DNA from 2 places in the Kineococcus aurantiacus genome. Region 2 is predicted to be linked to the other one. Evidence: predicted binding sites of a transcription regulator. Region 2 holds the regulator's gene; the other holds the start of a gene.
The links. Region 2 encodes LexA, which represses DNA repair genes until DNA is damaged. Its sites were predicted from a motif close to TCGAACANNTGTTCGA; they were not measured.

Region 1 (4,400 bases), 3.7 Mb from region 2:
GGAGGCCGGCATCGAGTACGACTCGGCCGACAACAGCTTCCTGCCCAGCGTCCAGGTGCCGCTGGACGCCGAGGGCGCGGCGAAGGTGTTCAAGCTCATCGACGCCCTCGACGACTGCGACGACGTCCAGAACGTCTACGCCAACTACGACGTGTCCGACGACGTGCTCGCGGCCCTCGAGGACGCCTGACACCCCGCGGCACGACACCCGGCAGCCCCCGCGACCGCTCCGTGCGATCGTGGGGGCTGTGCGCGTCCTAGCGGTCGACCCAGGGCTGACCCGGTGCGGGATCGGGGTGGTCGACGCCGTCCGCACCGGCCGCCGGGCCCTGATGGTGGGGGTCGGGGTCGTGCGCACCCCGGCCGAGGACCCCGTCGAGGCGCGGCTGCTGGCCATCAGCGAGGGCCTGGAGACGTGGCTGGACGAGCACCGGCCCGACGTCGTCGCCGTCGAGCGGGTCTTCGCCCAGGCCAACGTCCGCTCGGTCATGGGCACTGCGCAGGCCGCGGGGCTCGTGCTCGTCGCCGCGGCCCGGCGCGGGCTGCCCGTGGCCATGCACACCCCCAGCGAGGTCAAGGCCGCCGTCACCGGCGACGGCCGGGCCGGCAAGGAGCAGGTGACCGCCATGGTCACCCGCATCCTCGGGCTGGACACCCCGCCCCGGCCCGCCGACGCCGCCGACGCCCTGGCCCTGGCCCTGTGCCACCTGTGGCGGGGCGGGGCGACCTCCCGGCTGGAGGCCGCCGCGCACTCCGCGCTCGTGACGGGCCGGCGCAACGCCTACGCCGAGGCCGAGGCTCAGGCCCGGTCGGCGGGGGTCAACCGCTCGCGCAGGAACGCCGTCGTGCGCTCCCAGGCCAGCTCGGCCGACTCCCGGCGGTAGCTGGGCCGCTCGTCGTTGTAGAAGGCGTGCGGGGCGGGGTACTCGTGCAGGGTGACCTCCACGCCCGCCTGCTCCCGGATCCGCTCGGCCGTCGCGCGCACGTCGTCGAGCGGGACGGAGCCGTCCTGCTCGCCGTAGTGGCCCAGCACCGCCGCCCGGACGCCGGAGTAGTCGGTGTCCAGCGCGGGCAGGCCGTACCAGGGCACCGCCGCCCCGATCCGGTCCCCCTGCTGGGCGGCCAGCCGCAGCACGAACGCGCCGCCCATGCAGAAGCCGACGGCGCCCACGGTGGCCGAGGTGACCTCGGGGCGCTGGAGCAGGTAGGTCACGGCCCCGGCGAGGTCGTGGGCCGCGCGGTCGACGGGCAGGCTCACGAGGAGCTCCTTCGCCTCGGCCGCGTCGTGGGTCGTGCGCCCGCCGTACAGGTCGGGGGCCAGGGCCACGAAGCCCTCGGCGGCGAACCGGTCGACGACGTCGACGACGTGGTCGGTCAGGCCCCACCACTCCTGGATGACGATGACCCCCGGGCCGCTGCCGGACTCGGGGACGCGCAGGTAGCCGTGCGCGTGCCCGGACTCGGTGGCGCTGTCGAAGGTGACGTTCTGGCGGGGGTTCTCGGTGTCTGCGTGGCTCACGGCAGCACTCTGCCCCCACGTCGCCGACGGCGCGCCTGAGGGGTCGTGTCGGCGGGGGCGTCTAGCCTCTCGTACACGTGTTCGTCCGGGTGGGTCGGAGGTTGCTGTCGTGATCGCGTCGGTGCGCGGGCGGGTGCTCGCGGTGCGGCTGGACTCGGCCGTCGTCGAGGTGGGGGGCGTGGGCATGCTCGTCCTGGCCGCCCCGGCGACCCTGGCCGGGCTGCGCGTGGGGGAGGAGGCGCTGCTGCACACCACGCTGGTCGTGCGCGAGGACTCCCTGACGCTTTTCGGCTTCGCCGACGCCGACGAGAAGGAGGTCTTCGAGGTGGTCCAGACCGCCTCCGGGGTCGGTCCCCGCATGGCGCTGGCGATGCTGGCCGTGCACCGCCCCGACGGCATCCGCGCGGCCGTGGCCGCCGAGGACCACGCCGCGCTCGTGCGGGTCCCCGGCATCGGCAAGAAGACCGCCCAGCGCATCTGCCTGGAGCTGGGGGACCGGCTGGGCCCGCCCTCGGGCGCCGCGCCCGCGGCGGCGGCCCCCGGCGGGGACTCGCCCAAGGACCAGGTCGTCGAGGCCCTCGTGGGCCTGGGCTACCCCCTCAAGCACGCCGGGGACGTCGTGGACGTCGTGCTGGCCGGCGGTCCCGACGACGGGGCCGCCGACGCCGACGTCGCGGGCACGCTGCGGGCGGCCCTGCGCCACCTGTCGGGCCGAGCGTGAGCGAGCGGCTGGTGACCACCGGGGCCGACGACCGCGAGCGCGCGGCGGAGTCCGCGCTGCGCCCGCACGGCCTGGACGAGTTCGTCGGGCAGCAGGTCGTGCGCGAGCAGCTCTCGCTCGTCCTGGACGCCGCCAAGGTGCGCGGCGCCCCCAGCGACCACGTGCTGTTCTCCGGCCCGCCCGGACTGGGCAAGACGACGCTGGCGATGATCGTGGCCTCGGAGATGGGCGCGCCGCTGCGGCAGTCCAGCGGCCCGGCCATCCAGCACGCGGGGGACCTCGCCGCCGTCCTGAGCTCCCTGGACGAGGGGGAGGTCCTGTTCCTCGACGAGATCCACCGCATGGCCCGGCCGGCGGAGGAGATGCTCTACATCGCCATGGAGGACTTCCGGGTCGACGTCGTCGTGGGCAAGGGGCCGGGGGCGACGGCCATCCCGCTGGAGCTGCCGAAGTTCACCCTCGTCGGGGCGACGACGCGGGCCGGTCTGCTGCCGGCGCCGCTGCGCGACCGGTTCGGCTTCACCGGCTACCTGGACTTCTACTCGACCGAGGAGCTGGTGAAGGTGCTGCGCCGCAGCGCTTCCCTGCTGGGGGTGCAGCTGACGGCCGAGGGGGCCGCCGAGATCGGCAGCCGGTCGCGGGGGACGCCGCGCATCGCCAACCGGCTGCTGCGCCGGGTCCGCGACTGGGCGCAGGTGCGCGGGTCGGGGATCGTGGACCGGGCCGCGGCCCGCGCCGCGCTGGAGGTCTACGAGGTCGACGAGCGGGGCCTGGACCGCCTCGACCGCGCGGTGCTCGACGCGCTGTGCCGCCGCTTCGGCGGGGGCCCGGTGGGGCTGTCGACGCTCGCGGTGGTCGTGGGGGAGGAGGCCGAGACGGTGGAGACCGTGGCCGAGCCGTTCCTCGTGCGCGAGGGGCTGCTGGGGCGGACCCCGCGCGGGCGCATCGCGCTGCCCGACACGTGGGCGCACCTGGGACTGACCCCGCCGCGGGACGCGCCGGCGGGCGCGGCGTGGCAGCTCGCCCTCGACGAGGCGGAGCCGCAGGGGGACGCGGGGGCGTGAGGCCCGCCTAGACTGCCCGCTTCGAGCCGGTCCCGGCGCGAGCCCCCGGCGGAACCCGGCGGGGCGCGTCCGCGTTGGTCGGCCGAGCCGGCACAGGGCCGGCACAGGCACCGGTGAGCCGTCGATCCCGCCGGTGCGGAGAGGGTTCGTCGTGGGTGGTAGCAGCAGCTCGTTGTTCTTCCTGCTGATCATGGCCGCCTTGCTGGTGTTCATGTTCAGCCGGACGCGCAAGCAGCAGAAGGCCCAGCAGGAGATGCGCAACAGCATCGCGCCGGGCGCGGAGGTCATGACGACGTCCGGGATGTTCGGCCGGGTGGTCGAGACGTCGGCGGAGGAGATCGTCATCGAGATCGCCCCGGGCCTGCGCACGCGCTGGACCCCGCGCGCCGTCGCGCGCGTCGTCACCCCGGGGACCGGGGTGACCTCCTCGGAGCAGGTGCCCGACTCCCTCGAGGGGCTCGACCTGACCAAGCGGGACCGGGACACGCCGGGCGACGACGCCGCCGGCGGTGCGTCACGTGCACAGTGACTACTGGTAAGACAGCAGTCGTCCACGAGCAGTGACAAACTTGTGCTGACCGGGTGACGTTCCGTCACCCGGTCAGCCCCTGTCCCGAGGTATCGAGTGTCCAACGACCGGCCCACCGGGCCCCCGCGCGTGCGCCGTGGCGCACCCATCCGCCGACCCCACCCCGGCCGCACCCTGGTGGCCCTGGTGCTCGTCGTCGTCGCCGTCTTCGCGGCGGTGGGGGCAGGATCGATCTGGAGCGACGCCAGGTGGTCCCCGGGCCTGGCGCTCGACCTCGAGGGCGGGACGCAGGTCGTCCTGACCCCCCGCTCGCTGTCCGGCCAGCAGGTCCCCACCGAGCAGGTGCAGCGCGCCGCCGACATCATCCGCCAGCGCGTCGACGCCACGGGGCTGTCCGAGACCGAGGTGCAGGTCCAGGGCGGGCAGAACATCTCGGTGTCCATCCCGGGCGCCGCCACCCGTGAGCAGCTCGACCTCATCTCCCAGTCGGCGCAGCTGCGGATGCGCGTCGTGCTCTACGACGAGCCCGTCGCCCCGGCCGCGGCCCCGACCGAGGGGTCCACCGCG
Region 2 (4,400 bases):
GAGGACCCCGAGTCGCGGGGCGCGCGCCACCTGGCGCGCGCGGCCGTCCAGGAGGTCTTCGCCGTCGCCGAGCGGCTCGCCGAGGACGTCGGCCGCGGCGCGCGGGACGGTTTCGACGTCGCGTGGGTGACGGCCGGCTCCGGCCCCGCGGCGCGTCCGCCCTCCCTGCACATCGCCCCCCTGTCGGTCGCGGGTCTGCTGCGCGAGAAGCTCTTCAGCGAGCGGACCGTCGTGGCCACCTCGGCCACGCTGACCCTGGGCGGCTCCTTCGACCCCGTGGCGGGGGCGTTCGGGCTCCGGGGGGAGAAGGGGGCGGGGACGCCCTGGACCGGGGTCGACGTCGGCAGCCCCTTCGACTACCCCCGCCAGGGCATCCTGTACGTCGCCCGGCACCTGCCGCCGCCGGGGCGCGGCGCGTCGAGCGAGGCGACGATGGACGAGCTCGCCGCGCTGGTCGAGGCCGCCGGGGGCAGGACCCTGGGGCTGTTCTCGTCCCGGCGGGCCGCCGAGGAGGCCGCCGAGGCCATGCGCCGCCGCCTGGGCACGACGGTCCTGTGCCAGGGCGACGACCGGCTGCCGAGGCTCGTGCGCGCCTTCACCGACGACCCCTCGACGTCGCTCTTCGGGACGATGTCGCTGTGGCAGGGGGTCGACGTGCCGGGGGACAGCTGCTCCCTGGTGGTCATCGACCGCATCCCCTTCCCCCGCCCGGACGACCCGCTGATGTCGGCCCGGTCCCGGGCGGTCGACGCCGCCGGCGGCAACGGGTTCCTCACGGTCTCGGTCGCGCACGCGGCCGTCCGGCTGGCCCAGGGAGCGGGGCGCCTCATCCGCGCCACCGGGGACCGGGGTGTCGTCGCGGTGCTCGACCCGCGGCTGGCCACGGCCCGCTACGGCGGGTTCCTGCGCGGGTCGCTGCCGGACTTCTGGCCCACGACGTCGACGGAGACGGTGCTGGCGGCCTTGCGTCGGCTGAGCGGGTGACGTTCGCGGTCCCGGTTCACCGGCCGGGGGCGGCGTGGCATGCTCGCTCCGTGGCCACCGTCGGCTTCCTGCACACCGCGCACGCCCACGTGCGCACCTTCAGCGACCTCCTGCGCGAACGGGACGCCACCGTCGCCGAGCGGCACCTGGTGGACACCGGCTTGCTGGCCGCCGCCCGCGAGCACGGCGCGGACGCGGTCCGGGGGGCCGTCGGGGACCGGTTGCGCCGGCTCGTCGCCGAGGGCGCCGACGTCGTGGTGTGCACCTGCTCGACCCTGGCTCCCGTCGCCAAGGCCGTGGGGGCCGAGCAGGGGCTGCGCGTCGTGCGCGTGGACCGGCCGATGGCCGAGGCCGCCGTGCTCGCCGGCCGGCGCATCGCCGTGGTGGCCTCCCTGGACGAGGCGGCCGCGACCCTGATGCCCCTGCTGCACGAGTGCGCCCGGACCACGGGGCGCGCGGTGGAGTTCGTGGAGGTCCGCTGCACCGACACCTGGTCGGCGTTCGAGTCCGGGGACCTGCTGACCTACGCCGCGGGGGTCGCCGCGGCGGTGCGGCGGGCCGTGCTGCCGCTGGACCCGCCCGTGGACGTCGTGGTGCTCGCGCAGGCGAGCATGGCCGAGGTCGCGCCGCTGCTGCGCGACCTCAGCGTGCCCGTCCTGACGTCGCCGCGGCTGGCGGTCGAGGCCGCGGTCGAGCTGGTCGAGCCCGTGGGCGTCAGAGGGAGCGCAGGACGGCGGTGACCCGCCCCAGGATGGTGGCCTCGTCACCGTCGATCGGGTCGAACAGCGGGTTGCGGGGCAGCAGCTTGACGTGGCCGTCCCTGCGCTGCAGCACCTTCACGGTGGCCTCGCCGTCGATCATGGCCGCGACCACGTCACCGTTCTCGGCCGTCGGCTGACGCCGCACCACGACCCAGTCGCCGTCGCAGATCGCCGCGTCGAGCATCGACTCCCCGACGACGCGGAGCATGAAGTGCTCACCGGCGCCGATGAGCTGGGAGGGCAGCGGGAAGACCTCCTCCACGAGCTCCTCGGCCAGGATCGGGCCACCGGCGGCGATGCGGCCCACCAGGGGCACGTAGGTGGCGGCCGGCCTGCCGTCGCGGGGGGTGCCGTCGACACCGGCGATGACGCCCCAGCCGGACTGCTGGGCGGGGGCCACGACCTCCAGGGTGCGCGGGCGGCGGGGGTCCTTGCGCAGGAACCCCAGCTTCTCGAGGGTCTTGACCTGGTGGGCGACGCTGCTGGGGCTGGTCAGGCCGACGGCCTGGCCGATCTCGCGCATGCTCGGCGGGTAGCCGCGCTGCTCGACGCACTCGCGGATGGCCTCCAGGACGCGGCGCTGCCGGTTGGTCAGGCCGTCGCGCACCAGGGGCGGGTCGGGGAACTCGTGGACCGTCCCGAGCCGTTCCGCCGCGGGTCCGCCGTCGTCGGTTCCGTCCAGCACGTCGGCCACGTCCTTCTCCCGTCCCAGGTCCTGCGGGCCCTGCGACGGACCCGGTACCGCCACGGTAGCCAGCGGACCCGCGATGCTCAAACACGTGTTCGAACGCGGCGTGTCGGCGTGTCCGTCGGACCCGCTGCCTAGGGTCGCCGCATGTGCCGGAACATCCGCCAGCTGCACAACTTCGAACCGCCCGCCACCGCCGACGAGGTCCACGCCGCGGCGCTGCAGTACGTCCGGAAGGTGGCCGGGACGACGAGGCCGTCGGCCCGCAACGCCGAGGCGTTCGAGCGCGCGGTGGCCGAGGTGGCCCACGCCACCCGGCACCTGCTCGCCGAGCTCGTGACGACGGCCCCGCCCAAGGACCGGGAGGTCGAGGCGTCCCGGGCCCGCGAGCGGGCGGCCCGGCGGTACGGGGCCGGCTGAGGCGCCCGCCCGCGCACCCGCCCCGGCACCGGTGCCGGGCGTCCGCGCAGGTCGGGCCACGTGTCGGTGGTCGGTGGCAGCGTCGACCGGCGTCGGCCCCCGCTCCCGGGGGTTGCGTCCCGCCGTTCGAGCGGTGGTAGAACAGACGCGCCGCCTCGAACACCCGTTCGATCGCGGTGCCGCCGAGATGGAGGTCCGCGCTCGTGAGCACCACCGCCCTCGCCCCCCAGCTGCCCCTGCCCCGCCGCGCCACCTCGCCCCGCGACCTGACCCCGGTCCTCACCACGGCGCTGACCCCCGCGCCGCCGCGGGCGTGCCGCGGCGCGCGCCGCCGGGGCACCGTCCGCGCCCACCGCACCGCCGCGCTCCGCCCGGCCGCCCCGCTGCGCCTGACCCGCCGCGGTCGCTTCCTCCTGACGTGCACGGCCGCCACCGCGCTGACCGGCGCCGTCCTCGCGGTCACCGGCGCGCTGACGGGGGCCTCCGCCGGTGCCGAGCGCGCGCCGGTCCCCGCCGTCCACACCGTCCTGCCCGGCCAGACCCTGTCGGGGATCGCGGCGCAGTGGGCGCCCGCGCAGGACTGGCGCGAGGTCGCCGACGAGATCGTCGAGCTCAACGCCCTGCCCTCGATGACGGTGCAGGCCGGTCAGCGGCTGGTCCTGCCGGCGCGAGGCTGAACCGTGCCCGCCCCCGCCCGCCGGACCCCGCCGGTTGCCCGGTGCACCGTGCTCGACGTACGGTCGAGGCTGGACCAGAGCTGTCGTCCGGTCGCGGGGGAGGAAGTCGGGGTGCACTGCCCGTTCTGTCGGCACGAGGATTCCCGTGTCGTGGATTCGCGGACGACCGACGACGGGACGTCCATCCGTCGCCGGCGCCAGTGCCCGAACTGCTCCAAGCGGTTCAGCACCGTCGAGACGGCGAGCCTGACCGTCGTCAAGCGCTCGGGGGCTCCTGAACCGTTCAGCCGCGCCAAGATCGCCTCCGGAGTGCGCAAGGCCTGCCAGGGCCGCCCCGTCAGCGAGGACGACATCGCCCTGCTGGCCCACCGCGTCGAGGAGGCCGTGCGCGCCCAGGGCGCCGCGGAGATCGACGCCCACCAGATCGGGCTGGCCACGCTGCCGTTCCTGCAGGAGCTCGACGAGGTCGCCTACCTGCGCTTCGCCTCGGTCTACCAGGCCTTCGACTCCCTGGCCGACTTCGAGAAGGCCATCGACCGGTTGCGCACCGAGCGCCAGGCCGGGTTGCAGGCGGCAGTCACCCCCTGATCCCGCGCCGGCCCCGCGCGGACCCCGCGTCCGTCCGGCACCGGGCGGGGGCGATGATGGCCGGATGCTGGATCCCGCCTCCCTGTACTCCTACGAGGGTGAGCGCCCGTCCCTGGTCGAACCCCCTCTCGTCGTGGCGCTGTCCGGTTTCATCGACGCCGGCAACGCCGTGCGGCAGACCGTGGACCACCTCCTCGAGACCTGCCGCCACGAGGTCGTTGCCACCTTCGACGTCGACCAGCTCCACGACTACCGCGCCCGGCGCCCCACCATGACCTTCGG

Region 1: the regulator LexA is predicted to act here: its motif matches at 1,589-1,604, upstream of ruvA (Holliday junction branch migration protein RuvA).

Annotation. Positions count from the first base shown of each region.
Region 1 is NZ_JACCBB010000001.1:409,753-414,152, reverse strand. It holds gene BJ968_RS01975 (YebC/PmpR family DNA-binding transcriptional regulator) at 1-190, shown strand, start outside; gene ruvC (crossover junction endodeoxyribonuclease RuvC) at 249-884, shown strand; gene BJ968_RS01965 (dienelactone hydrolase family protein) at 800-1,519, opposite strand; gene ruvA (Holliday junction branch migration protein RuvA) at 1,629-2,240, shown strand; gene ruvB (Holliday junction branch migration DNA helicase RuvB) at 2,237-3,304, shown strand; gene yajC (preprotein translocase subunit YajC) at 3,456-3,833, shown strand; gene secD (protein translocase subunit SecD) at 3,930-4,400, shown strand, end outside.
Region 2 is NZ_JACCBB010000001.1:4,149,260-4,153,659, forward strand. It holds gene BJ968_RS19825 (ATP-dependent DNA helicase) at 1-984, shown strand, start outside; gene BJ968_RS19830 (aspartate/glutamate racemase family protein) at 1,035-1,724, shown strand; gene lexA (transcriptional repressor LexA) at 1,699-2,520, opposite strand; gene BJ968_RS19840 (DUF2277 domain-containing protein) at 2,581-2,853, shown strand; gene BJ968_RS26950 (LysM peptidoglycan-binding domain-containing protein) at 3,057-3,530, shown strand; gene nrdR (transcriptional regulator NrdR) at 3,642-4,118, shown strand; gene BJ968_RS19855 (proteasome assembly chaperone family protein) at 4,183-4,400, shown strand, end outside.